Regions from separate parts of the Pseudogracilibacillus sp. SO10305 genome, predicted to be linked through region 4. Evidence: riboswitches for the same ligand, from Rfam matches in the RefSeq annotation. Region 4 holds a riboswitch; each other region holds the start of a gene.
The links. Region 4 has a riboswitch for thiamine pyrophosphate ahead of SPD45_RS03160 (thiamine phosphate synthase). Riboswitches for the same ligand answer to the same signal wherever they lie in the genome.
Positions count from the first base shown of each region.

Region 1: another riboswitch for thiamine pyrophosphate. It lies ahead of thiT (energy-coupled thiamine transporter ThiT); the one in region 4 lies ahead of SPD45_RS03160 (thiamine phosphate synthase).
Region 2: another riboswitch for thiamine pyrophosphate. It lies ahead of thiW (energy coupling factor transporter S component ThiW); the one in region 4 lies ahead of SPD45_RS03160 (thiamine phosphate synthase).
Region 3: another riboswitch for thiamine pyrophosphate. It lies ahead of SPD45_RS13625 (LLM class flavin-dependent oxidoreductase); the one in region 4 lies ahead of SPD45_RS03160 (thiamine phosphate synthase).

Region 1 covers NZ_JAXHDE010000010.1:24,504-32,053, reverse strand. Annotated here, with positions in the region: gene cudC (choline uptake/conversion transcriptional regulator CudC) at 1-193, shown strand, start outside; gene SPD45_RS09125 (ASCH domain-containing protein) at 294-632, shown strand; gene SPD45_RS09120 (hypothetical protein) at 672-1,544, opposite strand; gene kynA (tryptophan 2,3-dioxygenase) at 1,671-2,513, opposite strand; gene kynU (kynureninase) at 2,734-4,020, shown strand; gene SPD45_RS09105 (alpha/beta hydrolase family protein) at 4,033-4,845, shown strand; TPP riboswitch at 4,931-5,031, shown strand; gene thiT (energy-coupled thiamine transporter ThiT) at 5,096-5,695, shown strand; gene SPD45_RS09095 (CoxG family protein) at 6,044-6,484, shown strand; gene SPD45_RS09090 ((2Fe-2S)-binding protein) at 6,506-7,006, shown strand; gene SPD45_RS09085 (xanthine dehydrogenase family protein molybdopterin-binding subunit) at 7,010-7,550, shown strand, end outside.
Region 2 covers NZ_JAXHDE010000010.1:50,765-58,314, forward strand. Annotated here, with positions in the region: gene SPD45_RS09220 (PucR family transcriptional regulator) at 97-1,644, opposite strand; gene thiW (energy coupling factor transporter S component ThiW) at 1,802-2,302, opposite strand; TPP riboswitch at 2,396-2,501, opposite strand; gene SPD45_RS09230 (YxeA family protein) at 2,552-2,896, opposite strand; gene SPD45_RS09235 (biotin transporter BioY) at 3,080-3,706, opposite strand; gene bioD (dethiobiotin synthase) at 3,750-4,439, opposite strand; gene bioA (adenosylmethionine--8-amino-7-oxononanoate transaminase) at 4,460-5,833, opposite strand; gene SPD45_RS09250 (MMPL family transporter) at 6,181-7,550, opposite strand, start outside.
Region 3 covers NZ_JAXHDE010000022.1:24,715-32,264, forward strand. Annotated here, with positions in the region: gene SPD45_RS13615 (fatty acid desaturase) at 1-853, opposite strand, end outside; gene SPD45_RS13620 (helix-turn-helix domain-containing protein) at 1,074-1,301, shown strand; gene SPD45_RS13625 (LLM class flavin-dependent oxidoreductase) at 1,340-2,644, opposite strand; TPP riboswitch at 2,755-2,857, opposite strand; gene SPD45_RS13630 (carboxymuconolactone decarboxylase family protein) at 2,875-3,279, opposite strand; gene SPD45_RS13635 (SprT-like domain-containing protein) at 3,349-3,858, opposite strand; gene SPD45_RS13640 (acyl-CoA thioesterase) at 3,913-4,362, opposite strand; gene SPD45_RS13645 (SCP2 sterol-binding domain-containing protein) at 4,375-4,722, opposite strand; gene sdhB (succinate dehydrogenase iron-sulfur subunit) at 5,563-6,327, opposite strand; gene sdhA (succinate dehydrogenase flavoprotein subunit) at 6,327-7,550, opposite strand, start outside.
Region 4 covers NZ_JAXHDE010000002.1:106,796-114,345, reverse strand. Annotated here, with positions in the region: gene SPD45_RS03180 (3-hydroxyacyl-CoA dehydrogenase/enoyl-CoA hydratase family protein) at 1-857, shown strand, start outside; gene SPD45_RS03175 (acetyl-CoA C-acetyltransferase) at 896-2,071, shown strand; gene SPD45_RS03170 (acyl-CoA dehydrogenase family protein) at 2,303-4,087, shown strand; gene SPD45_RS03165 (hypothetical protein) at 4,198-4,599, shown strand; TPP riboswitch at 4,676-4,784, shown strand; gene SPD45_RS03160 (thiamine phosphate synthase) at 4,948-5,559, shown strand; gene thiS (sulfur carrier protein ThiS) at 5,561-5,764, shown strand; gene SPD45_RS03150 (thiazole synthase) at 5,807-6,571, shown strand; gene SPD45_RS03145 (ThiF family adenylyltransferase) at 6,568-7,550, shown strand, end outside.

The sequences.
Region 1 (7,550 bases), on a different contig from region 4:
AGAGTTTGAATTAGATCAAATTTTTGAAGAAGGGGATGTATCGGAAGAAACCCTAGCAAAAACGCGGGAGTTATATACACAAATAGAAGCTTCGAAAAAATATTATCGTTGGTTAGAACGCTTATCTGCCTCTGTTCGCTCAAGAGAAATTTTTAAATATGTGCCACATGAATTAGAAGATACGGATAATTGAAATTCTTGTTCGAGGCTGGTAGGAAGCAGGAACGAATAAAGGACATGGAAATGTTTATTGAAATGGCTAAAAGGAAATAGTATACATAGGAGGGATTCTCTTGGTATATGAAAACAAACAAGATTGGCCAGAAAAGTTTCCAATCGAAAAACTGATTTCCATAGAAAAGGATATGGATAAATTAATTGAAGGAAAAAAGATTTCAGTTAGACGGAATGACCGTTATGCAGATGTTGGCGATACAATTATGTTGAAAGGGCATCTGTTTGAAGTAGAGGATGTGTATCCCCAATTTTTAAAAAATATGAGTGCGAAAAATGCTCGTGAAGAAGGATTTGAAAGTATCGAGTCATATAAAACAGCATTGACAAGCATTCATGATGGAGCAGTGTGGAACCCAGAGCAACTCGTCTGGGCTCATTATTTAAAAGAAAAATAACAAAAGGCGTAAACTTTCGTTTTACGCCTTTTGTTGGCTTTATAGATCCAGTTCTTTTTTCAAATCTTTCGGTATATCAATCTTAGTATCATTAAAATCTTTAAATTCATTCCAAATATCAAATTTAATTTTACCTGCGTCTGCATCGGCAGATATATTAATTAATAATTCCTCCATGAATAATGTGTCTTTTTGGAATATAGCTTCGACTTCAACTGTTGTTTCTGTTTCTAAATCAGCCCCGGTGAGTGATAAGTTATAAACATCTTGGAAAATATAAAAAATATCTTTTGCCGGACCACTATATGTTGCGATATATTTATTATCTTTTTCTTCCACTTCTGCAAGTTCTCCAAAATCTCTTACCGCTTCAATAATATTATAGTATGTTGTACCACTTGATTTTAGTGAACCTGCAGGTAAAGGAGTGCCATTATCTTGCCATATTTCTCCATCTGATACATACTGTGCGCCATCATAAAATACGGCATGTTGGAATGTTTCACCGTTAGCGTTTTTTTCAATAAGTTCTATATTTCCTTCATCATTTTTTTCATCAATTTTTCCGATAACAGCCAAAGAGGAGGTATCTCTTCCACCTGGTGAATTAATTAAAATATCCATTCCCATATCCATATCATAAATTTCTACATTGTCGCGGCTTTCAAAGATTTGTTGGAATAGGGCCGCTGTATCGTCATTTGTATTTGTCTCTTCGTTATCATTGTTACTATCGTTGTTAACATCGTTATTTTCATTGTTTTCCTTTTCGTTCTTATTTTCATCCACTTCATTCTGTTCGTTATTGTTTTCGTTGTTCTTGTCGTTGACTTCTTCATTACCAGATTGACAAGCTACTAGAAAAATAATGAGAAATAAAGACATGAAAATCGTAACCAAGTTTCTTCGCATAAAATCAGTCTCTCCATTTCTATATAATGTAATAGTTATTTTGTTCAGTATAAGGTTACGTGTAAAAGTTTTCCAATGAACTTATACAAAAAAGCGAGAAATAGTTCTCGCTAATCATGTAATATATTATAAAGTCGTTCGAATTTCCCATAACTCTGGAAAGAAATATTGATCGAGTACTTTCTTTAAATAAGAGACTCCACCGGAGCCGCCAGTTCCTTTCTTAAACCCAATAATTCTTTCAACGGTCTTCATATGTCGGAAGCGCCATTGTTGGAATAAATCTTCTACATCAACAAGTTCTTCCGCCAACTCGTACAATTCCCAATATTTATCAACGTTTCGGTAAACAGTAAGCCAAGCCTGCCTCACACTATCATTGGAACGATGGGATAAACTAACATCACGGTTTAATACATCTTCATCAATTGGAAGCCCAGCCCTATTTAATGCTTGAATCGATACGTCATAAATGCTTGGTGCATCATGTGCTGCTTGCAATACTTCTAATAGTTTTGGATCTTTTTCATAAATGTTTAACACATGTTCTGTTTTATAGCCGAGAGAGAATTCGATGATACGGTTTTGGAAAGACTGGAAACCTGATGCATTTCCAAGTTTGTCACGGAATTCCATATATTCGGATGGTGTCAAGGTGGATAGAACATCCCACACATTTTTTAATTGGACTTGTATTTTTGATACTCTTGCTAATTTTTTAAATGCTTCTTGTAAACGATCTTGTTCAATATCTTTCGTGGCGGATTGTATTTCATGAATAATTTGCTTCATCCATATTTCACTAACATGGTGTACGGAAATAAATAACATTTCATCATGGTGATCACTTAATGGATGATGGCTATTTAATAATGTATCCAGTCCTAAATATTCACTGTACGTCATTTTTTCTTTAAAGTCTGTTTCAATTGTTTCTTCATTTTTAAAAGCTTCGTGTTCATTTAACATAACAGTTCCTCCTCTTAAACGAAAAGTTGTATGCGCTAACATTTTATTTTTAAAAATACACAGAAATTATTCTGCGCAATATTTTTTACTGTAATAGAAACTTGCATTCATAACCTATTTTATTATACATTAAAATTATAATTTAATGTAGAAACTGTGTCAATTTGGCATTTGGAAAGGCATTTCAATAGATGAATTTTGAAAAAAGGGGTAGATATAAATGGAAGCGAATTCATTTGAAGTAACAGAATCATTTGCAAAACAATTGGATGAAAAAGATTCCCTAGCAGCTTACAAAGAGGAGTTTTATGTGAAAGAAAAAGAATATTATATGAATGGAAACTCTTTAGGTTTGTTATCAAAGCGAAGTGAAACAGCATTATTAGATGCATTAGAAGATTGGAAAGAATTTGCGATTGATGGTTGGTTGCAAGCTGAACCAGCATGGTTTTATATGTCAGAACAGCTAGGGAAAATGACAGGGTCACTTATTGGTGCAAAAAAAGGGGAGACGATTGTGACAGGTTCGATTACGACGAATATTCATCAATTAGTGGCGACGTTTTTTCAGCCGACAGAGACGAAAAATAAAATTTTAGCAGATGAATTAACGTTTTCTTCAGATATTTATGCATTACAAAGCCAGTTACTTTTACGAGGTTTACAGCCGGAAACACATTTAATTCGCGTATCGAGTGAAGATGGATCGACATTGTCAGAAGAAAAAATTATCGAGATGATGACAGATGATGTCGCACTTATCTTATTGCCTTCTGTACTTTACCGAAGCGGACAAATTTTAAACATGGAAAAATTAGCATTTGAAGCGAAGCGTCGTAATATTATGATCGGTTTTGATTTAGCACATTCCATTGGTGCACTCCCACATCAATTACATGATTGGGGAGTCGATTTTGCGATGTGGTGTAACTATAAATATTTAAATAGTGGGCCTGGAGGTGTCGGTGGCTTATTCGTTCATGAGAAACATTTAGGGACGACACCTGGATTACGTGGTTGGTTCAGTTCAGATAAGGAGAAACAATTTGATTTAGATCATGATTTTGTTCCCGCACAAACAGCAAGTGCATTCCAATTAGGGACTCCTCATGTTTTATCTCTGGCACCATTAAAAGGTTCGTTGGAGATTTTTAATGAAATAGGAATTGAAAATGTACGTGCAAAATCACTTCGTCTAACAGCGTATATGATGTATTTAATCGATCATGAATTGGCTGGATTTGAATTTGAAATTACAAATCCACGGGAAGCAGATAGACGCGGTGGACATATTAGCTTAGCACATAAAGAAGCTGCAAGAATTTGTAAAGCGTTAAAAGATGCTGGAGTTATTCCAGATTTTAGAGCACCGAATGTAATTCGTTTATCACCAATTGCATTGTACACGTCTTATCATGACGTATGGATGGTCGTGCAAATTTTAAAAACGATTATGGAAGAAGAGGCTTATAAGAAATATGAAAACAAACGTGATGTCGTTGCATAAGGAAGTGTTTCGATGAAGGACAATTTCAAAAAAATTTTTTATGGAAATGGTGAAGAACAATTCGGGGAACTACGGTTGCCTGAAAAGGGGGATGGTCCTTTTCCAATTATAGTTATCATTCATGGGGGGTTTTGGAAAAAGGCATATGATTTAAAACATATCCGTCCATTAGCAAATGCATTTACATCGCATGGTTTTGTGACATGGAATATTGAATATCGTCGTGTCGGCCATGTAGGAGGTGGTTGGCCGGGAACGTTTGCAGATGTGAGTGCAGCATTACAATACGTCGAAAAGCTAGCAAACCTATATCCGATTGATTTGGAAAGAGTCGTTACATTAGGTCATTCTGCTGGAGGACATTTGGCCTTATGGGTGGCAGCTCAAGAAAACTTACATGAAAATAGCCCAATCCGTTTTGAAAAAAATCCACTGCCAGTAAAAGGAGTGCTTAGTCTAGCTGGGATTGGTCATTTGGAAACGATGTATCAAATCCATCATTGGGAAGAAAAGTTGTTTGATTCAGATGTGAACCCGACACGTGATCTACTTGGTGGAACACCAGCACAATATAAAGAAAGATATGAGCACGGATCACCGAGTACATTATTACCGATTTCGTCTAATATCGTGCTTATCCACGGTGAATTAGATATTGCAGTTCCATTTGCGATGAGTAAAATGTTTGATGAACGAGCACGTGCATCGGGGACAAAGGTGGAGCTTATACCTTTTAGAGACTTAGAACACTATGCTATCATTCAGCCGGATACAAAATCTTGGCCGGTATTGTTAGAGAAAGTGCAGGAAATTATTAGAGAGTAGTAAACATTCTTAGTTTTGTATGAAAGTTAAAAGTAAAGGTCTTGTATTTTACACTATTTTTGATAATATGGAAGTAACTCAATATACGTATCACAGGGGGAGCAATTTTTGCTGAGAGTGGACAATGTCCAGACCCTTCGAACCTGTTTAGTTAATACTAACGTAGGGATGTGGTGACACGAGGATGGGCTACCCATTCTTATATACCTCTATGGATACGCGTTGAACAATATCATAGGGGGTTTTTTATGTGAAGAAATTTTTACCATTACAGGCGATGCTCGAAGTAGCAATTTTTGCCGCATTAGCCATGTTAATCGATTTATTACCAGGAATTAAGCCGATTCCATCCATTTCTATTTCATTAGCGATGGTGCCAATTTTTATTGTAGCATTTCGTTGGGGTGTGAAAGCGAGTTTTATTTCCGGATTTATTTGGGGGATTTTGCAAATCGTTACTGGGGATGCATGGATTTTAACGCCATTACAAGCGTTTATCGAGTATTTTGTTGCCTTTAGTTTTATCGGTTTTGCAGGATTAATGATGGGCGTCGTGCAAAATGCAGTTCGTTTACAAAACCGTCCCAAGTTAATTACATCTGTTTCAGTTGGAGTGCTTATTGGAAGTATTGGCCGTTACTTCTGGCATTTTATTGCCGGCGTTGTTTTCTTTGCAAACTATGCAGAAGAAGCGGGTCAAACACCGATTTATTTCTCATTTGTTACGAATAGCATTACGATGATATCAAACTTTATTGGTTGTTCGATTGTAATTATTTTAATTTTAATGGTTCGTCCAACATTTTTAACGATGAACAAACCATTGGAAGCAAATAGAAAAGTTTCGTAAATGTTTTAACGAAAAAGACCTCGGTAAAAAGCATTTCATTCATTAAAGTTAAATAGTGGAGCTATCGTCTATATTTTATGGACGGTAGCTTTTTTATATGTTGTATACATTTTTGTCCATTTTATTACTGATGTAATTTTATGTAAAAAATGTAAAATAATATATTCAATTTACATGTTTACTGTTATACTTAATGCAACGTTTTTTTTCATCTGTTTATCTGCTTCTCATATTTTGATTCCTTCCGTTTGAAAAATCTGGTACTTTACGGCACATAGAATAAAATGCTACATTTTACTTATTACTAAATAAATGTAAGCGCTTTACAAAGAAAGGGAGCGATCATAAATGGATATTAAACATACACACAAATTTAAAGCATTAAGTGCACAACAGGTGTGGGACACAATCCAAAACCCGGAAGTATTAAAAGCAGTATTGCCAGGTTGTAAAACATTTGATGAAGTAGGCGATGAGCAATATAAAGCGGTACTCGGAATTAATATGGGGCCAATTAAGGGAGAATTTACGGCAGATGTGGAACAAGTCGATAAAAATGAACCAACATCTTATCGTCTCCTTGTAAAGGCGAGTGGAAAACCAGGTGAAATTGATGCAAATGCGTTAATGGAACTGGAGGAGGTAGATGGAAATACGGAGTTAACATGTACAGCAGATGTTGCGGCAACAGGATTAATGGCGACGATTGGTCAAAGAATGATTGGTGGCGTAGCAAAAGTAGTTTTAAAGCAATTTTTTAAAGATATAGAGAAAAAAGCAAAACAATAAAATTTATGTGGAGGTGCATGTATGTCAAATCTTGTGAATGTTACTGTGACGATTAATGGAGAAGAACGTTCAGCAGAAGTGGAACCACGTATGTTATTAGTTCATTTTATTCGTGATGTATTAGGGATTACAGGTTCACATATCGGTTGTGATACGAGCCAGTGTGGGAATTGTACGATTTTAGTAGATGGACGAGCAGCAAAGTCTTGTACTTTATTAGCAGTCCATGTGGATGGATCTGAACTTATTACGGTAGAAGGTTTAGGTACAGTTGAAAACTTACACCCTGTGCAACGAGGGTTCTGGGAAGAACATGGATTGCAATGTGGATATTGTACACCGGGGGCAATGATTGCAAGTATTGAATTATTAGCACAAAATCCAACACCGACAGATGAGGAAATTAGAGAAGGATTAGAAGGGGTAATTTGCCGTTGTACGGGATATGAATTTATCGTAAATGCGGTTAGAAGGGCATCGGAAATTATGAGAGAAGAAAATGCAGTGAAAGGAGTGAAATAATCGATGAGTAAACTAGTTGGACAACGAATGAAACGTAAAGAGGATCCAAAACTTATTACAGGGAACGCCACATACTTAGATGATTTGAAAATTCCTAATTTATTACATGCATATATCTTAAGAAGTCCACATCCACATGCTAATATTAAAAGCATTCATAAAGATAAGGCGCTTGCACATCCAGGAGTAGTGGCGGTATATACAGGAAAAGATTTAGAAGGGAAAATCAATCCCGTACCAACTTCGTGGAAAGTTCCTGGAATGAACTTAATTGAAACGGCACAATATCCTTTAGCAATTGATACTGCAAGATATGTCGGAGATGGTGTTGCAATGGTTATCGCAAGTGACCGTTATGCGGCAGAAGATGCTGCAGAATTAGTGGAAGTAGAATATGAAGTATTGCCATCTATTTCCAACCAAAAAGAAGCGCGCAAAGAAGGGGCTCCACAAATTTATGATGAAGTACCAAATAATACGGCTTTTACGTATATTGCAGGTGAAGTAACGGACGCCGATATCGATGGGGCGGAAGTAGTTATTC
Region 2 (7,550 bases), on a different contig from region 4:
TCTCTAAATATAATATATTCAGATTATTATGTATATACGCAAAATGAGCGTAAAAAAAGGAAGGCAAAGCCCTCCTTTTTCTCACTGTGAGCAATATCAATCATTCATCATATAAAAACAAAACTGAAGGGAAAAGATTGTTTTTGCATCATTTAAATCTATATTCATTATTTCTCGTATTCGTTTTAAACGATATGTGATCGTTCTTCTATTTAAATACATTACTTTCGCTGTTCTTGAAGCATTGCAATTTTCGGCTAAATAAACTTTTAATGTTTCAATCAAATCCGCTTCCATTTGTTGAAGTGGAAGCATCATGTAATGAACAAAATCATTTACATGTGGATCCTTTTGCAAATTTAATAAGATAGAGGAAATACCTAATTCACTTTGGTCATATACAGTTGAATTTAACCCTAAGTCTTTCCCGATTTCAATAACTTTTGCTGTATTATCAACTTTTTCTATAATGGACGTTGTATCTATAAAAGGATAACTTATCCCTATCTTTACATTCTCTAATAATGTTCGAGGTTGCTGCTTTTTCCATTGGTGTTTCAATTCGATGGATGTCGCCTCACGATGATTTATCCAAACGAGCACAAACACATTTTCATTTCTTTCCATCACAATATAATCTTTCACTTCGGTTAAATGTTTCATCATATTTTCAATATGGGAAAGTAAAATTAACGATTTTCGCAAAAAGGTATGATATCCGATGGCTTCTGTTATATTTAATTGGTCTAAATGAATGACCATTTTTAGATCCTTTTCGTCCTCTAGATAGTTCCATCTTTCTATAAATTCCCCTTTTTGCATTTGTAGACTAACAATTTCAGCCATCATAGTAATGTGAATTTTATCTACTAACCGAAATATCTCGGTGTCCATTAACAATTCTTTTTGTTTGTTCCTTTCATATACAATATGGAGAAGTCCATATTTCTTCCCTTTCGCAAAAAGAGTGACAACCATTCTTTTTAATGCCTCTGAATATATACAAGCATGTTTTTCATACGTTTCAAATTCGGTATTAAATTTTTGTACGTACATCTCTGTCTGTTCATATGTTGGGAGGGAAAATAGTGTGAAATCATTTCTCCATTTATCGCTTTTTAATTTATGTGCACAATATAACAACTCGCCGTTCATGTTTTCTATATACATAACTAACCCGAACGATTTATAAATATCTTGCAAAATCGTCGTGACATTTTCATAAGACTTTCCTTCAATTTCTTCGATCAATCGATCATCTGTTGATTGTTGTAATTTTGCATATAACGGCGTTAAAATGTCAATATAAGGGACATCTTTTGGTAATGTAATAATAGGAAAATGATGTTCCTCCGCCAATTGAACAATGGATGGAGGGATTTCATCAATAAATCTACCTAGCTTTATGATGAGTCCACTTGCCTTTAATTCGATGAAAGATTTTACTATGTTTATTTGAGCTTGTTCATCATCTTTAATCGCGTAAAAGCTTGTTAAAATAAGCGTCTCTTTTACATTCCATTTATCAACATGAGGAATCTCCATCACTTCAATATATTTTACCTTTTTATTTAAACCTTTCTTCCCGTACCTTGCCTCTGCTTCAAACTTTTTAATGATTTGCATTACTTCATGAACCATCATTTTCATACACACCCTTGATATGTTTGTCATCGGTATACTCATTTTGCTATCTATACTATAATTATATAAGTATTTTTCCTAAGATGAATACTAATTAGTATTAGAAGAAAGGTTTTATTTTAAAAATTCCATCCTTATAGTGAATATATCTTTAAAGTTATTTATTTTCGATAATTGCTTTTGCTTGGCCACTTTGTTTTAAACGAACGACGATAAACCAACCGATCAAAGCACCTGACACACTACTCACTAAAAATGACGGTAAGAAGAAAAATATTCCAAACGATGTCCCCATAAATAATGTTGCTAAAGGAATCGATGCAAATGATCCTAAAATACCTGTCCCGATGATTTCACCAATAACTGCCGCACTATGTTGGTTCCATTTTTTATATAAATAACCTGCCAAAAACGCACCAATCATCCCGCCAGGAAAAGCTAAAATCGACCCTAATCCTAGCATATTTCGAATTAAGCCAATGATGAACGCGATGATTACAGCTGGTCCAGGACCGAGTAAAATCCCCGCAACAACGTTAACAGCATGTTGGACAGGATACGCCTTAGCAAAACCTGCTGGAAACCATAAAAATTGTGAACCGATAATACCTATTGCAACAAAAACAGCCATAGTCGTCATAAGTCGTGTACGATTCATCTTCTATTACACCTCCTTGTACGATAAAATAACGATAAAAAAGACCACACCCCGACGTCGGAATGTAGCCCTCGATTGTTTTTAGTATAAATATCTTGATGGCCAACACTTCCCCACGCTAGTATTACCTAGATCGGGTTCAAAGGGTCAGAACAATAACGCTCCTCTCAGCCATCCGATAGCTCCCCTAGTGAAATATGGACTTTTCAATTTTATACTATCATACTATTTAATATTGTAAAGGTCTTCTTATTCTTCACCTACTTCTAATTGTTCCAATGCTTTTTCTGGAATGTCTGTTTTTTCTACTTCTTCATATGTGACTACTTCATCTTTTTTATAGAAAATTTTTAAATAAGCATTCTTTTTTAATGAGTGATTCGCTGTAAAAGATAATAATAAACTATCTCCGTTTTCATCGTAGCCTTCTAATTTATATTCATAACGTACATTCCCCTGTTCTTCATAACTATCGCCTTCATCTTGAATTAGTACATAATACGTATCTGCACCAATAGTTTGAATAGATGATGTACAAGCCGATAACAAGCCTACGACCAATATCATCATACTTATCGTTAATAAACGTTTCATTTTTCTCATCCTTTTCGTTCCGTTTCATTCTATACATAGTATAGGATGAAATTCCGTGCTGTAACATCGATTTCCCTTACGAATAAGCGTTGTAGGCTTACAATATTGTAAGATTAAATAAAAGTGTTCGCATACGGACATCACTCTATTCGCGAGATATAGGAACGTTAAAATAAAATTTCCTTAACTTCCTAAACGGTCTTCTTGCACATTACTAGAAGGTGTAATCATAGTCGACTTATGTAAAATTTTATACACTCTAGGTGCAAATAAAGCTGCTGCGACAATCGTTAATAAATCAACAGGCAAATATACGAGCATTACAAGCCACGTTCCAATATAAGTGACACTTTCTTGTGTATCCATAAAAAATGATAAAGCGAGATACATATAATTTGTTCCGATCATATAATTAAAGAAAAGCCCGATAATAGAGGCCAATATGAACGTAATTAAAGTAGGGTGTTTTTTAGATTCGATCACTTTCCCAGTAACATAAGCGGTGAAAATAAAAGAAATAATAAACCCAAATGTCGGACTTAATACAGCACCTAATCCTCCTTTAAATCCAGCAAAAACAGGAACGCCAATTAATCCAACGAAAAGGTATACAACCATTGCAAGCGCTCCACGGCGACTACCAAGTAATGCACCTGCCAAAAAACAAAAAAATGTTTGTAATGTAATAGGAACACCACCTATTTGTAAAAACGGTGCCCAAGCAGTAATATTTGCCCCGATACTCATTAAAGCGACAAACATTCCGATTAAAGTAATATCAATGACACGAATTTGTTTGTTATTTTTCAATGATATCCTCCTTTTACTATAAAAGTTCAACTTGGTTTCACTATTATTTTGCGAAAAGATTAAAAGGGATTAGTTCATCCATCTTTTCTACAATATAAGTAGGATTAGATGTTGTAAATTTCGGTAATACAGCTAACACAGGAATATTTGTCATCTCTTCAATTAATGCAGGATTCGTTTGTTCTGCTATCCCCTGTTCTTCTTCCGCCCCGTTCAAGATAATGCCTGCAATATCCAATCCCATACTTTGGGCCACTTTTACCGTTAACCAAATATGATTTACTGTACCAAGTCCCGTTCTTGCAACAATTAATATTGGAAAACCTATCTCTTTCGCAACATCTGCAACTACATAGTCCTTCCCCAAAGGAACCCCAAGTCCCCCTGCACCCTCTACAATAAAATACTCATGCGTTTCTTTTATGTTTTTCCATGCTTGCATAATCTGAGTCAAAGATATATGTTGTCCTGCCCTTTTCGCTGCAACATATGGTGCTAACGGCTCTGCAAATTGAAAAGGAGTAATTTGTTCAAACGTATTACGATCTCCAGACATCGTTTTCAAGATAGACGTATCACTTGTAGGATTTTCTCGACTTTCCCCACTCAACATTGGTTTAAATACGCCAACATCTTTTCCATACTTTTTCAATAGAGCTGCCATACCGCCACCGACAAAAGTCTTTCCGACATCTGTATCTGTTCCTGTAATAAATAACCCATTCTGTTCCATCCAACCGCTCCTCGTTCTTCTTATTTCGTCGAACCGACTGTAGTTTCTCGTTTCGTTGTTACATTTTGAATCGCTTCTTTTATAATGCGAATCATTTCCCGAATTTCTTCCTCTGAACTAGAAAGGGGCGGCATAAATACAATATTATCTCCTAAAGGTCTAGTTAACATCCCAAGACGACGCATTTCCAATGACACCGCATATCCTACACGTTCTTCCCATGGGAAAGGTTTTTTTGTTTCTTTTTCTTGTACTAACTCAATACCGACCATGAATCCGAGCTGTCTAATATCTCCAACATAATCCAATTCATGTAGTGAAGTTAATTCCGCTTCAATAAAACTGGACTTCTGTTGCACTTGTGCCACTATATTTTCCCGTTCAAATAAGTCTAAGTTTGCTAACGCAACAGCGCATCCTAGTTGATTTCCGGTATATGAATGACCGTGAAATAACGTTTTCATATGAATGTAATCATCGTAAAATGCTTCATATATTTCCTCTGTTGAAATTGTTGCGGCAATAGGCAAGTATCCTCCTGTTAATCCTTTACCGACCGTCATAATGTCTGGTACAACACCTTCATGATCACAAGCAAACATTTCTCCCGTTCGGCCAAATCCTGTAGCAACTTCATCAACTATGAGTAATACATTATATTCCGTACATAATTTACGAACTTCCGTTAAAAATCCATCCGGCATTAAAATCATCCCAGCTGCTCCTTGCATCATTGCCTCGATTGTTAAAGCAGCAATCTCATGATGATGATTTTCTAATGTCTTTTTTAATTCTTTTAAACACTCTTCCTTACAAATGTCCGGATCTCCACTTGGGTGACGATATACATATGGAAAAGGAACATGAAAACTTTCAAACATTAGTTTTTCATAAATTCGATGAAACGTATCTACTGCACCGACACTAACAGCACCAATCGTATCACCGTGATACCCATTTTTCATCGTAATAAACTTATCTTTTCCTTCTATATTTTTATTTTTCCAATATTGATATGCCATCTTCAATGCAATTTCGACTGATGTAGCACCACTATCGGAATAAAAAACACGTGTAAGTCCTTCTGGTGTTATATTAATTAATCGTTCTGCTAACTCTGTCGCTGGTCGATTCGTCATTCCAAGCAATGTCGAATGGGAAATTTTTTCTAATTGCGTACGTATCGCATCATCGAGTTCTTTTTTTCTATGTCCATGCACATTTAACCAAACTGAAGAGAACCCATCATAGTATGCATTTCCTTCTGTATCTTTCAACATAACGCCTTCTCCACTTTCAATAACTAATGGATCTTGCTCATAATCTTTCATTTGTGTAAAAGGTAACCAAAGGTATTCTTTACTCTTTTGTATTAATTCATCATGTGTTGACATTATAATCCCTCCATCATTAATTTTTTTCCAACGTCATGTACATCCTTTTTTGTGAAAATTACATAGAAATTGCTCGCTTGCACTTCTGTTTATCTTCTACCTCCTCCTTTCTATATACGTAATCATAGAGGAAACAAACCTTTTGTGTCAACCATTTATATTATAGGTTGACACAAGGGAACGCAAATAGATAAATTTTATAAATAATCCATAAAAAAAACACTTTATGATAGCACGAATATTTATGTGCCAACATCATAAAGTGTTTTCTATTTCTTATTTTTATTACTGAATATGAACAATGATAGGATTCATCTAAAAATCATTGACAAAAAAGTTACATCCTCTTATTCGTCCTCATGCATTTTCCACATTTTACCCGGCCAAAATGCAAAACGACCAAGAACCGTCGTAATAGCCGGGACTAATAAAGGTCTCACAATAAACGTATCCAATAAAATTCCTATAGCCGTAATCGTTCCAAAATGAACTAATACTTGTAAAGGTAATATAGCTAATACGGAAAACGTTCCTGCTAAAATTAACCCTGCCGAACTAATGACACTACCTGTTTCTCCGACACTTTCTGCAATAGCTTTTTTAAGTGGCATTTCTTTACGTTTTCTCCAAATACTAGAGACGAGGAATATGTTATAATCTTCTCCTAAAACGACTAGGAATACGAATGCATACAATGGAATTAGCCCTTGAATTTCCGACACACCGAATAAGTAGTGTAATACAATCCACCCTAAACCTAAAGCAGATAAATAGGACAGCAATACAGTCGCTAATAAATAAACCTTCGCAACAATTGATTTCAAATAAACGACTAATAATATAGCGATAACGAGAAGTAAAACAGGAATAATAACAGCTTGGTCTCGACTTGTGATTTCTTCCGTATCATATAAAGTAGCTGTTTCTCCACCAATCCATACATTCTCCTCCACATTCGTTACATTCGCTTCTTCTAATGCATTAAATGCAATCTCCTGTAACTCAGGTATACTATTTACCGCTTCCGTCGCATAAGGGTCAATGGAAAGTGTTACTTGCCATTTTTTCAACGAATCTTTGTTTGTTCCCTCTACAGCATCTTCCACCTTTTCTACTAGAGGATGTGCTTCTAACTTTTCTTGTAAGGAAACATCCTCCCCTTCTGTATCCACTATTATATTGACTGGAGCAATTTCACCTGGTGGATAATGATCAGCAATTAATGTAAAACCTTCACGTGATGGCATATCCTCTGGAAAAGAGTTTAATAATCCATACGTAAATTGCATTTTTGGTACAAATGCCGCTAAACTCCCTAAAATTAATAAAGATAAAAGGATAATCGTCCACGGTTTAGATGTAACGAGATTGCCTAACTTTTTACCAAATCGATGACTTGGTTTAGGACGGCGAATTTTCTTCCCTTTTTTCTGTTCCAATTCTTGAATCATTTCCTCAGGGCGAGGGATGAACGGAATAAAAGCAAATCTCCCTAATAAAGCTAAAATTGCTGGTAATAATGTTAAAGCAGCAATACCCATAATAAAAATTGCTAAACTAAACGGCACAGCGAAGCGGTCATAAGAAGCATAATATGCTAAAGCAAGCGACAGTAGACCAACAACTGTCGTCATCGAGCTCATCATAATAGCTCCACCTGTACCAGTTAATGCCCTTCTTAATGCAACATACTTATCCGCTTCTTTTCGTAATTCAT
Region 3 (7,550 bases), on a different contig from region 4:
CTAAATAATAGTTCGGTATACGTGGTGCTAAATGATGGACATGGTGGAAGCCGATATTTCCTGTTAACCATTGTAAAAATTTTGGTAACTCATAATATGAACTTCCTTCTACTGCTGCCTTCACATAATTCCACTCAGATTCTTCTTCAAAATACGAATCTTCAAACGTATGTTGAATATAAAATAACCAGATACCTAATGCGGCTGCAATATAAATCGATATTCCGTGCACGATTAAGAATGGTACGAAACCAACAAAAACGATAACTAAAACCGTTCCTATAAGTAATATAGCATTAATTAAATACGTATTATTTTTCTCTTTTTGCTTCGCATCCGCTCTATTACGTCGGTTTGACACAAGCACTAAATATAGCGGACCAAACCCAAACATAATAATCGGATTACGGTATAGACGATATTTCAATCTTTCCCATTTTGTTGCTTCCTCATATTCCTCTATTGTCATTACCCAAATATCTCCAATGCCACGTTCATCTAAATTAGAACTAGAAGCATGGTGAATCGCATGTTCTCGTTTCCATTTTTCATATGGAAAACTCGTTAACACTCCTGTAATCGTTCCTAACATATTATTTTTTCGTTTGTCATGGTAAAAAGAACCATGTGTACAATCGTGAAAAATAATGAATGTACGAACAATCAGTCCTGCTGCTATCACCGATAAGCCAATCGCTACATACATATTAATTGGTACCATTATATATGCGATAATCCAAGTAGCAATTAACGGCACAATCGTATTAAAAATTTGTATCGTACTTTTTTTATGATCCGCAAATGTATACGGCTTTACTTGTTGATGTAATTTTCTCGTTTTCTCTTTTGACATTTTTCTCCCCCTCATAGGCGTCCTATTTTAGTATAAGAGAGTGAAAATCTTTTTATTAGACGTAAATGTCATCATTTCTATGTGACAAATGTCATATCAAACAAAGGATAAACGTATAAATCATTCATTTTACGCACTTTTCGTACATTTATTCATAAAATAAACTGACTAAATAATTCCCTTCTAAATGCATCTCACCGACAGCAAGGAGGGGGACCATTTGAACGACTCGAAAAACTTTCACCAACAAAGCGTACTAACAAAACGTGAAAGAGAAGTATTTACGATACTTTTACAAGACAAAACAACAAAGGAAATCGCAGAAGAACTATTCATATCTGAAAAAACTGTCCGAAACCACATTTCAAACGTTATCCAAAAGTTGGGTGTAAAAGGTCGTGCACAGGCAGTGATAGAGCTTGTTAGAATGGGGGAATTATCATTATAACGAAAACCGACTTTCACTATCGAAAGTCGGTTTTTCTATTATTCTTCCAGTTGAAAATGTTCACGTAAAGTTGAGCCTTCATAGGAGGTTCTAAATAATCCACGTTTCTGTAGTTCAGGAATGATCAATTCTACAAAATCTTCTAAACTATGTGGAAAGGAAGGTGGCATTAAATTAAAGCCATCTGCAATCCCTTCCTTGAACCATAATTCCATTTCATCGACAATTTCCTCGGGCGTTCCAATTAAAGTAAAATGGCCCCCACCAGCATTTAAATAACTTAATAATTCTCTTACGGTCGGATCTTTATCACGAATAATTTCTAATATAGTTTTATAACGTCCTACCGGTCCAGAAAATTCCTCAACAGGTGGAAGGACTGGCACCTTTTTATCTAAATCCCACTTAGAACAATCCTGTCCGACGAAAATGCTTAATTGATTTAAAATAGTGTCTGTATCCAACAGCTTGTCTAATTTCGCTTTTTTCTCAAATGCTTCTTCTCGAGTTTTGCCAACATACGTTACTAACCCCGGAAAAATTTTAATATGTCTATTTCTCACGCCACGTTCCAAAACAGCTTGATCCATCTTTTCTCTAAACTCCCTTGCTTGTCTCCGGTTCCATGAAACAGAATAAACCGCATCAGCATATTCGGCTGCTAATGTAATTCCCGGATTCGATGCACCTGCTTGCATCAGTACCGGACGACCTTGTGGACTTTTTGGAGTCGTTAGCGGCCCACGCACTTGAAAGTATTTTCCAATATGCTTTATTGGGTTTATTTTATTTGGACGCATTAATTGTTTCGTTTTTCTATCATGAATAAAATCTGCTTCTTCCCATGAATCGAACAATTTTGTAACAACATCTGCAAATTCTGCCGCTTTTTCATAACGTTTCGCATGAATTGGCAGTTTTTCCATACTATGATTTTGTGCCTCTAAATCTGTCATCGATGTAACGAGGTTCCAACCAACACGCCCGCCAGACACATGATCCAAACTTAAAATTTGCCTCGCAGCTGTAAATGGATTGGAAAATGTACTCGAAATAGTAGATACTAAACCAACATAGTTCGTTACTTGCGATATAGCAGTTAAATTCACAATGGGGTCAAACCAAAAAGCCGGCATAACATTCGCACTAATACCTTGAAACGATTGATTATCTGCGAAAAACACAGCATCAAACAATCCCTTTTCTGCAATTTGAGCTAATTCTTGATAATATGCAATATCTCCAACACGTTCAACACTTGAATCCGAACTTAACCATGCAGCCTGATGGTGGCCACAACCTATCACTAATACTCCAATATGCATCTGTTTATGATTCTTCATTTTTCCCTCTCCTTTTTAAACATTAAAAAACGCAATTCCCCTAATATTCATAGGAAAATTGCGTATTTATAGCAAAATAGTATGTAAAAAAAACAGAATTCGTTCCAAATACATACAATCATACACTTTCCTACGCTAGTATGAACTAGTTCAGGTTCAAAGGGTTTGAGGATAACCTCATCTCAGTTTTTAAAAACACCCCTAGTGATTCTATTCAATTAATTAATGCTTCATTTCGTTTTTACAGTAATTCCTTGTTCATTGAAGACTTTTTGTACTGCTTTTAATCCATTTAAAACTTTTGGAAATCCAGCATATGGTAATATATGAATAATTGCACCAACAATTTCTTCTGGAGTTAATCCAACTTTAATTCCTGTTTTTACATGCATTTCAATTTGTGGGATACCTTGGGCAACCAATGATGCCATTGTTACTAATACTTTTTGTTTTGGGTCAATGCCTTCTCTACCATAAATATCTCCAAAGGCAAACTCCACTACAAAATCTTCTAAATCTGGTGCCAAATCTTTAAAACCTGCTCCAATATCCATATGTCCTTCCGGATGATGCTGATCTACTAAATTAAAATCCTTTAATACGTCCATTCCTTTTTCATAACGTTCGCTTGCCATGTATATGCCTCCATTAATGTTGAAATTTTCAAAATACTCCCATATCCATGCTAATACATTTCTAACGTTTCAACAAGTAAATGAATGTGATACTTTTGAAAAATGTTTTCCATCATATTTCCTAGTTTCCATGATGGTAATTTTTCCATTACAACATTTTGTACGATACTTTTTTGGCGTTTTACTTATTTGTTTACGATTTGTTTCATAAGTACGTGCACATGTTTCACAACGAAAAAGATAAAATAAACCAATTTTCATCGTATTTGTACTAGGAGCATTATGTTTTCGTAATGTTTTTTCAAATACAGGATGGCCATCACGCATCGATTGACCTTGCATATGTAATGCATAATGAATGCATTCATGTTTGATAATGCCTTTTATTGCCTCTTCCGTACCGTAATCTAATGTTTTCCCTGCAACTTCGATACGAACTGGATGTTGTTTATTCGTCATGACATATCTACCATATGAAGAACGAAGACGATTATTCCGAACGATTGGAATGGTTAAGTCGATATGAAAATTGGTACGTAAAAATTGGGTAGCAAATTGGGTTAATTCTTCCTCTTTCACTGTATACACCTCAATAAATATCATACCATATAACAAAAAAACTGACATATATCGTCAGTTTTGTAGCGTTAAAATTTTATCTCTATTTTCGTCACTAATTGCGACTGGTTTTCCAGTATGCTTATTAATATTTACGATGGAACCACGACCTGTTAAACAAACATCTCCATTTTCTTGCACACCCATATAGTGAATATCTAATGAACTACTCCCAATTCGATTCGCTTTCACGTATAATTGAATAGTTTCTCCAAAAAATACTTGTTTTAAATAATCACATTGTAAATCTGCTACGACAGGAACATCTTCCACTTTATCAAAATCTTGAAACAAGCCAACCGCTTTAAAATATTCAATACGCGCTTCTTCAAAATATATAAACGGAGATACATTATTCATATGACCAAACATATCTGTTTCAGAAAATCGAATTTTTATAGGTACGTGATATTTAAATTCTTCTTTCCAACGATTAAAATTTTTAATATACGGTGCTTTTGTCATATAAATCCCTCCTTAAAAAGATAGCTTCTTCAACATATTTTCTAACTTTAATGCGAGTCCAATATCCCCTTTTACTTTTAATCTTCCCGTCATAAATGCAGCAGTCGCATTTAAATCACCTTGTAGTAATTTTTTAAAATTCTTTTCATTCATCGCAAGTGTACATTGGGCATCATTTAATTTCCCTTCTGTAATAGTTGCAATCCCCTCTGTCAATTCTAGGCTATACACTACTTCCTCCCCTGCTTTAATTTCGAACACAAAACTTCCATTCACTGTTTCTATGATCGATTTATTCTCTTTAGCAACACGATCAATTTCTCCCCATACTTCTTGAACTGTTAAATTGTCTAAACTCATATTTTCACTCCTATTTATAATGAATGACTGTTCAATCATTATAATACATTTTCAAAAATAATGAAAGCGTTGTCTTATTCATTGATCAAATATATTAAATAAGACTCTACAATATATCGTGCCAGTGAATTTCCCTTTAGAATTAAAGTCGACCAAAACCAAATCCAGGCGGGAAATCACTTGTCTTATTCTAGAAATATAAAATTACTGCTTGATATACAAGATAAGAACATCGAAGTCGAAGAAAATGCTGTAGAATTAAAGCATATCGAGGAAGAATAACTAAATTCATCACAGCTAAATTGACGTATACATCAGCGTATTAATTTCAATCACTATATTAATATCAATTTGCATATGCATAATATTCACCTCGGAAATATTATGCAATACCAATCATATTTTGTCCGCATGCCCTTCTTATCCAATCGTTTTTGTACATTGTTAGAGTATCATTTATAATATCGAAACTTTCATAATTTCAAAAAGAGAATCATTTTACACTTTAAATGGAGATTAATCATACAAAGTAAAAAATCCTCCTCCCTTGAAGTTTAAGCTACAAAGGAAGAGGAAACTAGCATATAAACAGCCAGATGAAACGTAGGAAATGTACGTAGATTCCTGCGTGAGAAAAGGCCTAGATAAGGCAAAGCCTGAGCTTGGCATAGCAGCCGCACGCGGAAAGCGGAGTACATTTCCGAAGTGACATATTCACGCTATTCTTATTGGCTCCACACAATTACATATTAGATGACTTTAAGAGGGTCACCAACACCATTTGACAAAGAGCCAATAAAATAAGACTAGAATCCGAATGAATTCTAGTCTTATTAATTATTAATATGCGTTGTCGCTTCCGAAGAAGTTTTTAAATGATTGTACTACTGTCGCACGGTTCATCGCTGCAATAGAAGTTGTTAAAGGAATTCCTTTTGGACAAACTTCCACACAGTTTTGTGCGTTACCACAGCCAACTAATCCACCTGGTTCCATTAAACCAGCTAAACGATCACTCTTATTCATATCACCTGTTGGGTGAGAGTTGAATAAACGAGCTTGAGAAATAGCTGCTGGACCGATAAAGTCGTTTTTATCATTTACGTTTGGACACGCTTCTAAACATACACCACAAGTCATACATTTAGATAATTCATATGCCCATTGACGTTTCTTCTCAGGCATACGTGGTCCTGGTCCTAAATCGTGTGTACCATCGATAGGAATCCAAGCTTTTACTTGTTTTAACGCATCAAACATACGGTTACGATCGATTACTAAGTCACGAATAACCGGGAATGTGCTCATAGGTGCTAAACGAATTGGTTGTTCTAATTTATCAACTAAAGCAGCACATGATTGTCTTGCTTTTCCGTTAATAACCATAGAACAAGCACCACAAACTTCTTCTAGACAGTTCATTTCCCATTGAACTGGAGAAGTTTTTTCTCCATTAGCATTCACTGGGTTTTTTTGGATTTCCATTAGTCCTGAAATTACGTTCATATTCTTACGGTAAGGAACATGGAACGTTTCTTCATATGGAGCCGAATCAGGGCCGTTTTGTCGCGTTATAATAAACGTTACTGTTTTTTGTTCAGCCATTATTTCTTGCTCCCTTCACTTGATTTTGTATAGTCACGTTTACGTGGTGGAATTAAAGAAACATCCACATCTTCGTATGAAATAACTGGTGATTGAGCTTTCGCATCAAATTCAGCGATAGTAGTTTTTAAGAATTCTTCGTCATTACGATCTGGGAATTCTGGTTTATAGTGTGCACCACGACTCTCATCACGTTGAAGTGCTCCTAAAGTAATAACACGAGCTAAGTGGATCATATTTTTTAATTGACGTGTAAACATAACAGCTTGGTTACTCCACGTAGACGTATCACCGATGTCAATTTTTTCCCAACGCTCAAGTAGTTCAACAAGTTTTTCATCTGTTTGCTTTAGACGTTCGTTGTCTCTAACTACAGTTACGTTGTCTGTCATCCATTGACCTAGTTCTTGGTGTAATTGGTACGCATTCTCTGTACCTTTCATGTTTAACAATGCATCGAATTTCTCTTGTTCTTCTTTTTCATATTTCTCGAATAAAGAAGCAGGTAAATCTTCTGCATGTTTATCTAATCCATCGATATATTCAATCGCACTTGGGCCTGCAACCATTCCACCAAAAATAGCAGATAATAATGAGTTAGCACCTAGGCGGTTTGCACCGTGCTGTGAGTAATCACATTCACCTGCTGCGAAAATACCAGGGATATTTGTCATTTGATCATAGTCGACCCACATTCCACCCATTGAATAGTGAACTGCTGGGAAGATTTTCATTGGTACTTTACGTGGATCCTCTCCAACGAACTTCTCATAAATTTCGATGATTCCACCTAATTTAATGTCTAGTTCTTTTGGATCCTTATGAGAAAGGTCAAGATAAACCATGTTCTCACCGTTAATACCTAATTTTTGATTTACACAGACATCAAAGATTTCACGAGTAGCAATGTCCCTAGGAACTAAGTTTCCGTATGCAGGGTATTTCTCCTCTAAGAAGTACCAAGGCTCTCCATCTTTATATGTCCAAACTCGTCCACCTTCTCCACGAGCAGATTCACTCATAAGACGTAATTTATCGTCTCCAGGAATTGCTGTTGGGTGAATTTGGATGAACTCACCGTTTGCATATTTTACACCTTGTTGATATAAAATACTTGCTGCAGAACCAGTATTAATTACAGAGTTTGTTGATTTACCGAAAATAATACCAGGACCACCAGTTGCCATAATAGTAGCATCTGAACGGAATGATTTAATTTCATG
Region 4 (7,550 bases):
TTAATAAATCTATTGAAGAAGTAGAGAAAAACTACGAAGGACTTGTAATTGGTAACCAAGGGAAAAACTTCTGTGTTGGTGCGAACTTAGCATTAATGTTAATGGAAGCACAAGACCAAAACTTCTTTGAATTAGATATGGTCGTTCGTCAATTCCAAAACATGACACAAAATATTAAATATAGTGAGAAACCAGTAGTAACAGCACCATTTAATATGTCTTTAGGTGGTGGAGCAGAAGTCACTTTACCAGCTGCAAGCGTTCAAGCTTCTACAGAAACATATTTAGGATTAGTAGAAGTGGGAGTTGGATTAATCCCAGGTGGTGGAGGAACGAAGGAATTATATTTAAAGATGCTTCGTGACATGCCACAAGGTGTTAATTTTGACTTAATGCAAGTAGCGAATACAGTGTTTGAACGTGTGGCAACAGCTGCGGTATCCACTTCAGCAGAAGAAGCACGTGAAAATGGATTTTTAAATCGTTATGACGGCATTAGTGTGAATCCTGACCATCAGTTATATGATGCCAAACAACGTGTATTAGGCTTAAGCAAATTAGGTTATAAGGCACCGAAACCAGAAATGATTCCAGTTGTTGGTGATGCGGGATATGGAGCAATGGTGTTAGGAGCGAAAAACTTACACTTAAGCGGATATGCATCTGAACATGATTTAAAAATTGCGGAGAAATTAGCATATGTTATTTCTGGTGGCCGAATTAATGAAGGATCACTAATCGACGAAGAAACAATGTTAGCACTAGAGCGTGAAGCATTCCTAAGCTTAATCGGTGAGCCGAAGACGCAAATGCGTATGCAACATATGTTATTAAAAGGAAAACCATTACGTAACTAATCATAGATGAAAGTTTTGAAAAAGAAGGAGGAATTTTCGTGAGAGAAGCAGTCATTGTTGCAGGAGCAAGAACCCCTGTAGGACGTGCGAAACGAGGGTCACTTGCACATGTTAGACCAGATGATTTAGCTGCGATTACAGTAAAAGAAACATTGAAGCGTGCAAGAAATTACGACGGAAATATCGATGATGTAATTTTTGGTAATGCGATGCCAGAAGCAGAACAAGGAATGAATATGGCAAACAATATTGCCGGACTTGCTGGATTGAAAGAAGAGACACCGGCACTGACGATTAACCGTTATTGTTCGAGTGGATTACAAAGTATTGCATTCGGTGCAGAACGTATTATGTTAGGACATAGTGATACGATTTTAGCTGGTGGAGCAGAGTCGATGAGTTTAATACCGATGGGTGGACATGTCATTAAACCGAACTCTTCCCTAGTAGAAAATGCACCAGAATACTATATGGGAATGGGACATACGGCAGAAGAAGTTGCAAATCGATACGGTATTAGCCGTGAAGAACAAGACAGTTTTGCTGTAGAAAGTCATCGAAAAGCAGAAGCGGCAATTAAAGCTGGAAAGTTTAATGACGAAATTGTCCCTGTGGAAGTAACGAATCGCTTCGTCGGTGCGAAACATAAAATTGAAGAAACGACACGTATGTTTGAAATGGATGAAGGTGTTCGTCCAGGAACAACAGTAGAAGTATTAGGGAAATTACGACCGGCATTTAATGTTCGTGGTTCAGTAACAGCTGGTAATGCCTCACAAATGAGTGATGGTGCTGCATCTGTTTTATTAATGGACCGCGAGAAAGCAGAAGCTGAAGGTTTAAAACCGTTATTAAAATTCCGCTCATTTGCAGTTGCCGGTGTAGCACCTGAAGTGATGGGAATTGGTCCTGTTGCAGCTGTGCCGAAAGCGTTAAAATTAGCTGGTTTAGAACTATCAGATATAGGCTTATTTGAATTAAACGAGGCGTTTGCATCTCAATCGATTCAAGTAATGCGTACGTTAGACTTAGATCCAGAAAAAGTTAACGTAAATGGTGGAGCAATTGCACTTGGTCACCCACTAGGAATGACAGGAACGAAATTGACGTTATCGATCATGCATGAAATGATCCGTCGTAACGAACAATTCGGAGTTGTCACAATGTGTATCGGTGGCGGAATGGGTGCTGCTGGAGTATTTGAATTACTTTAATTTTGTGTAAAACTTTCCGCAAAAACCGCTGTTGCGTCTTATAACTCCCATTATCGATAGACCGTAATTTTTGCGGAAGTTTTCATATATGAAAAACCTCTTAAATATTTTCATATTATTCGTGGGGATTGTTGTGCCTTGCACACATCTCCCACACCCTTTTTTATAAAAATGGATGAAATGAGAGGAAACTAAATTTTATTGTATACATGAATCATGAAAACAGAAAGGATGTTAACGATGACAGAGAAATTAATTAAAGGTGGAGCATTTTTAATTGAAGACTTAACTGGTGAGGATGTCATCACACCAGAAGATTTCACAGAAGAACATAAAATGATTGCTAAAACGACAGAAGATTTCGTACAAGGAGAAGTTGTTCCTTTAATCGATAACTTAGAAAATCATGAATTCGAACATTCGGTAAAATTATTGAAAAAAGCTGGGGATTTAGGACTTTTAAGTGCTGATATTCCAGAAGAATATGGTGGGCTTGCATTAGATAAAATTAGTTCATCTTTAATTACGGAAAAATTTGCTCCTGCTGGTGGATTTTCAATTACACATGGTGCACACGTCGGAATTGGGTCCTTACCGATTGTATTTTTCGGAAACCATGAACAAAAGGAAAAATATTTACCGAAATTAGCGACAGGGGAGCTTATCGCTGCGTATGCATTAACAGAGCCTGGTTCGGGTTCAGACGCATTAGGGGCAAAAACGACAGCAAAGTTAAATGATGCTGGAACTCATTTTATTTTAAACGGGGAAAAACAGTGGATCACAAACTCTGATTTCGCTGATGTGTTCGTTGTATATGCTAAAATTGATGGCGAACATTTTTCTGCATTTATTGTAGAGCGTGAATTCCCAGGAGTTTCTGTCGGACCGGAAGAGAAGAAAATGGGAATTAAGAGTTCATCGACACGTACATTAGTATTAGAAGATGCGGAAGTACCGGTAGAAAACTTATTAGGAGAAAAAGGCCGCGGACATATTATTGCGTTTAACATTTTAAACGTTGGTCGTTATAAGTTAGCAATCGGTGGTGTTGGTGGTGCGAAGCGTGGTTTAGAATTAGCGACGAAATATGTTAATGAGCGTAAACAGTTTGGTACACCGATCTCGAGCTTTACTTTAACACAGGAAAAATTAGGAACAATGGCAGCAGAAACATACGCAAATGAAAGTGCTGTATATCGTACAGTAGGGTTATTTGAACAACGTATGGGATCACTGTCAGATGAAGAGTTAAAAGACGGTCGTGAAATTGCAAATGCGATTGCTGAATATCAAATCGAATGTTCCATGAACAAATATACAGCAACAGAACTATTAGACTATGTTGCAGATGAAGCGGTTCAAATGCATGGTGGATATGGTTTCATGGCAGAGTATGAAGTCGAGCGTATGTACCGTGACTCACGTATTAACCGTATTTTTGAAGGAACGAACGAAATTAACCGTTTAATTGTTCCTGGTACATTATTGAAAAAAGCTATGAAAGGTGAATTACCATTATTACAAGCAGCTCAAGGGTTACAGGAAGAGTTGTTAATGATGATGCCAGAAGAAGTTGGCACAGAGCCTTTAGAGCAAGAAAAATATTTATTGAAAAATGCGAAGAAAATCGTATTACTAGGTGCTGGATTAGCTGCTCAAAAATATATGCAAAAGCTAGATGGCGAACAAGAAATCTTAGCAAACTTAGCAGATATGGCGGCAGAAGTGTACAATATGGAAGCGGCAATTTTACGTACGGAAAAAGCAATCGGACGCGATGGTGCGGATAAAGCGAACTTGAAGTTATTATATACACAAGTATATGCACAAGAAGCATTCAACCGTATCGAAGCAGATGCAAAAGAAATCTTAATTGCAGTAGAAGAAGGGGATACATTACGTATGATGTTATCTTCTTTAAGAAAACTAACGCGTCATGATCCAATCAACGTCATTGCGAAAAAACGTGAAATCGCAGCAGAAATCATTGAAGCAGAAAAATATATCGTATAAAATATGCTTTCTTACGGTGTTCATAGAAAATGGTGAACACCGTTTTTCTTATGCATTTGAACCCCCTGTCTCTGCCGTGGGGCCAGATAGCTTTTAGCGTGATATTAAAAATGTCTCCTATCGTGATAAAGTTGCAAGAATGCGGCGTGAAGTTGCAAGAATACGACGCAAAGTTGCAAGAATATCGGTCGGAGTTGCAAGAATATGGCGTGAAGTTGCAAGAATATGGCGTGAAGTTGCAAGAATATCGGTCGGAGTTGCAAGAATATGGCGTGAAGTTGCAAGAATACGGCGTGAAGTTGCAAGAATATGGTCTGAAGTTGCAAGAATCTGGGTGGAAGTTGCAAGAATCTGGGTGGAAGTTGCAAGAATGTGGCTGCGCTAACGCTGAATCAATTGAGCAGTGGAAAAGCACAATCTTCGCACTAGTGGTTTTGATTTTAATAGGTTGGGAGCGGCAGTGGAGCTTTTTTACTTGCTGCCATCATAATTTTTTAGTGTTACAAGTTTAATAGACTAGGATGGGATTTTCCTTATTTGACATTTTTTCATTCCGTGATAAGATAAGGACGAACAAACAAAATTACATATGAACACTAGGGGTGCTTGTGTTACAAGCTGAGATCGGAGTATAACTTCGGGATTCTTACAACCTGATCTAGTTAAGACTAGCGAAGGGAAGTGATGTTTAGTATATATTTTCGGGGGAACTCGAAATTTTTGCATGGACCATATACATACTAGGCCACTTTCCTTTTCATTGGAGAGTGGCTTTTTCATTCTCCTAAAATATCTTTCTTACATTCAGAAGAATCCGAATTTTCTCACTCCATATTAATTATGAAAAGAGGTGAAGTACCTTGTTCCAGCTACATGCTATATCTTCAGGCAATGAAACGGCCACTAGTTTTGCGGAAAAAGCACGCGACATATATGACACCGTTGATTATATACATATTCGTGAACGAACTTGGACGGTGAAAGACTATGAAACTGCGATTCGACTTGTAAAAGCATATGATCCGACTTTACAAAAAATCATTATAAATGATCGTGCAGATATGGCGAGTATGTATGGTGTTCAACGCGTTCATTTACCAGAACATAGTTATGAACCAGCGCAAATCCGTGCTCATTTTCCTCATTTGGAATATGGTTGTGCCGTTCATCAAATTTGTTTTGCACAAAGTCGAGCACGGGAACAAGCGAAATATGTCATGTATGGTCATATTTTTCACACGACTTGTAAAAAGGACTTGGAACCTCGTGGTCTCCGCAAACTAAGCGAGCTCGTACATGCCGTTACGATTCCTGTCATAGCAGTCGGAGGGATTACACCGGACAATATTAGTGCTGTGATGGATACAGGGGCAGCAGGAGCTGCAGTCATGTCGAATATTTTTTCTGTAGAGAATGTTCGTAAAAGCGCACAAGCTTACAAGGATAAAATTTTAGAAAAAGGGAGTGAATGAAATGGATGTACGTATTAATGGGAATAAAATGAATATCCCACAAGATGTGAATACGATTTCTAAGTTGATTGCACATCTGAACATTTCGAATCCGGTTATTATCGTGGAACATAATGCACAAATTTTGCAAAAAGAAGACCATGCTACAGCACAAGTAGCACCGAATGACAACATTGAATTGATTCAATTCGTCGGTGGAGGTTAGAAAACGGTCACCTCTCAAATAAAAACAAAAAGGAGCATACATATGTTACAAATTGGACCATATCATTTTCAATCTAAAATATTTTTAGGGACGGGAAAGTTTTCGAATTTTGATATTCAAAAAGAAGCAGTTGACGCATCAGAAACAGAAGTTTTAACATTTGCTGTACAACGAATGAATATTTATGAGCCAAATCAGCCGAATTTTTTAGAAAAAATTGATTTACAAAAGTTCAAATTTTTACCGAATACTGCCGGTGCGAAAACGGCCGAAGAGGCGGTTCGAATTGCAAAATTAGCACAAGCATCAGGGATATGCCATATGGTGAAAGTTGAAATTATCGGTTGCGATAAAACATTATTGCCAGATCCAGTGGAAACATTAAGGGCAACGGAAATGTTACTGGAAGAAGGGTTTATCGTTTTACCTTATACATCAGATGACGTCGTTTTAGCAAAACGTTTGGAAAATCTTGGTGCACATGCGATTATGCCGGGAGCATCGCCAATCGGTTCGGGTCAAGGAATTGTGAACCCGTTAAATTTACAATTCATTATCGAACAGTCAGAGGTACCTGTCATTGTTGATGCGGGAATCGGGTCCCCGACAGATGTAGCATATGCCATGGAGTTAGGGGCGGATGGTGTGTTATTAAATACAGCTGTTTCAGGAGCAACAGACCCCGTTAAAATGGCAGTGGCAATGAAACTTGCGGTTCAAGCTGGACAGTTAGGATTTGAAGCAGGGAGAATTCCGAAAAAGACCCATGCAGTTGCAAGTAGCCCGCAAGAAGGGCTCGGGCTATGAGACAAGATCGATATTCTAGGCAAATATTATTTCCGCCCATTGGAAACGATGGGCAGGAAATATTGCGAAATAAACATGTGCTCATCATTGGTGTTGGAGCATTAGGTACGCAAAGCGCGGAAATGCTTACACGTGCTGGAATTGGTACATTAACGATTGTTGACCGTGATTATATTGAATGGAGTAATTTACAACGGCAATATTTATTTACAGAAGCAGATGCAGAAAATCGAATGCCGAAAGCTGTTGCGGCGAAGCGAATTTTAAGTGAAATAAATAGTGAAGTAAACATCCATGCACATGTGATGGATGTGACACCGAATGAACTTACATATCTTGCTGATGGAGTGGATGTCATTTTAGATGCGACAGATAATTTTGATATTCGGATGATGATAAATGATATTTCCCATAAAAAAGGCATCCCATGGGTATATGGTTCATGTGTTGGTAGTTATGGTGTTAGTTACACGATTTTACCAGGAAAAACACCTTGCTTACAATGTTTGCTTGGGACAATTCCGATCGGAAGCCAAACTTGTGATACAGCCGGGATTATCCAACCGGCAGCAGCACAAGTCGTGATCCATCAAACGACAGAAACTTTGAAATTACTTCTCGGGGATAACGACGTATTACAAAGGAAATTACTAGCTTTTGATTTATGGAAAAATGAAATCATGCAAATGGATATTCAATCGTATAAGAAAGCTGATTGTCCAACATGTGGCGAGTCCCCGACATATCCTTATTTGAGTTATGAAGAACAGACGAAAGTTGCCGTGTTATGTGGTCGATCATCCGTGCAAATTCGGCCACCTGAGATGCAACAGCGTAACTTGGCGCAAGTTGCCGAGAGCTTAAAACAAACTGGTGGGAAAGTCGAACTTAATGCATTTTTATTATCATTTACTTTTGAAGAAAGACGGATGGTGTTATTTAAAGATGGCCGTGCATTCATCCACGGGACGAATAATCA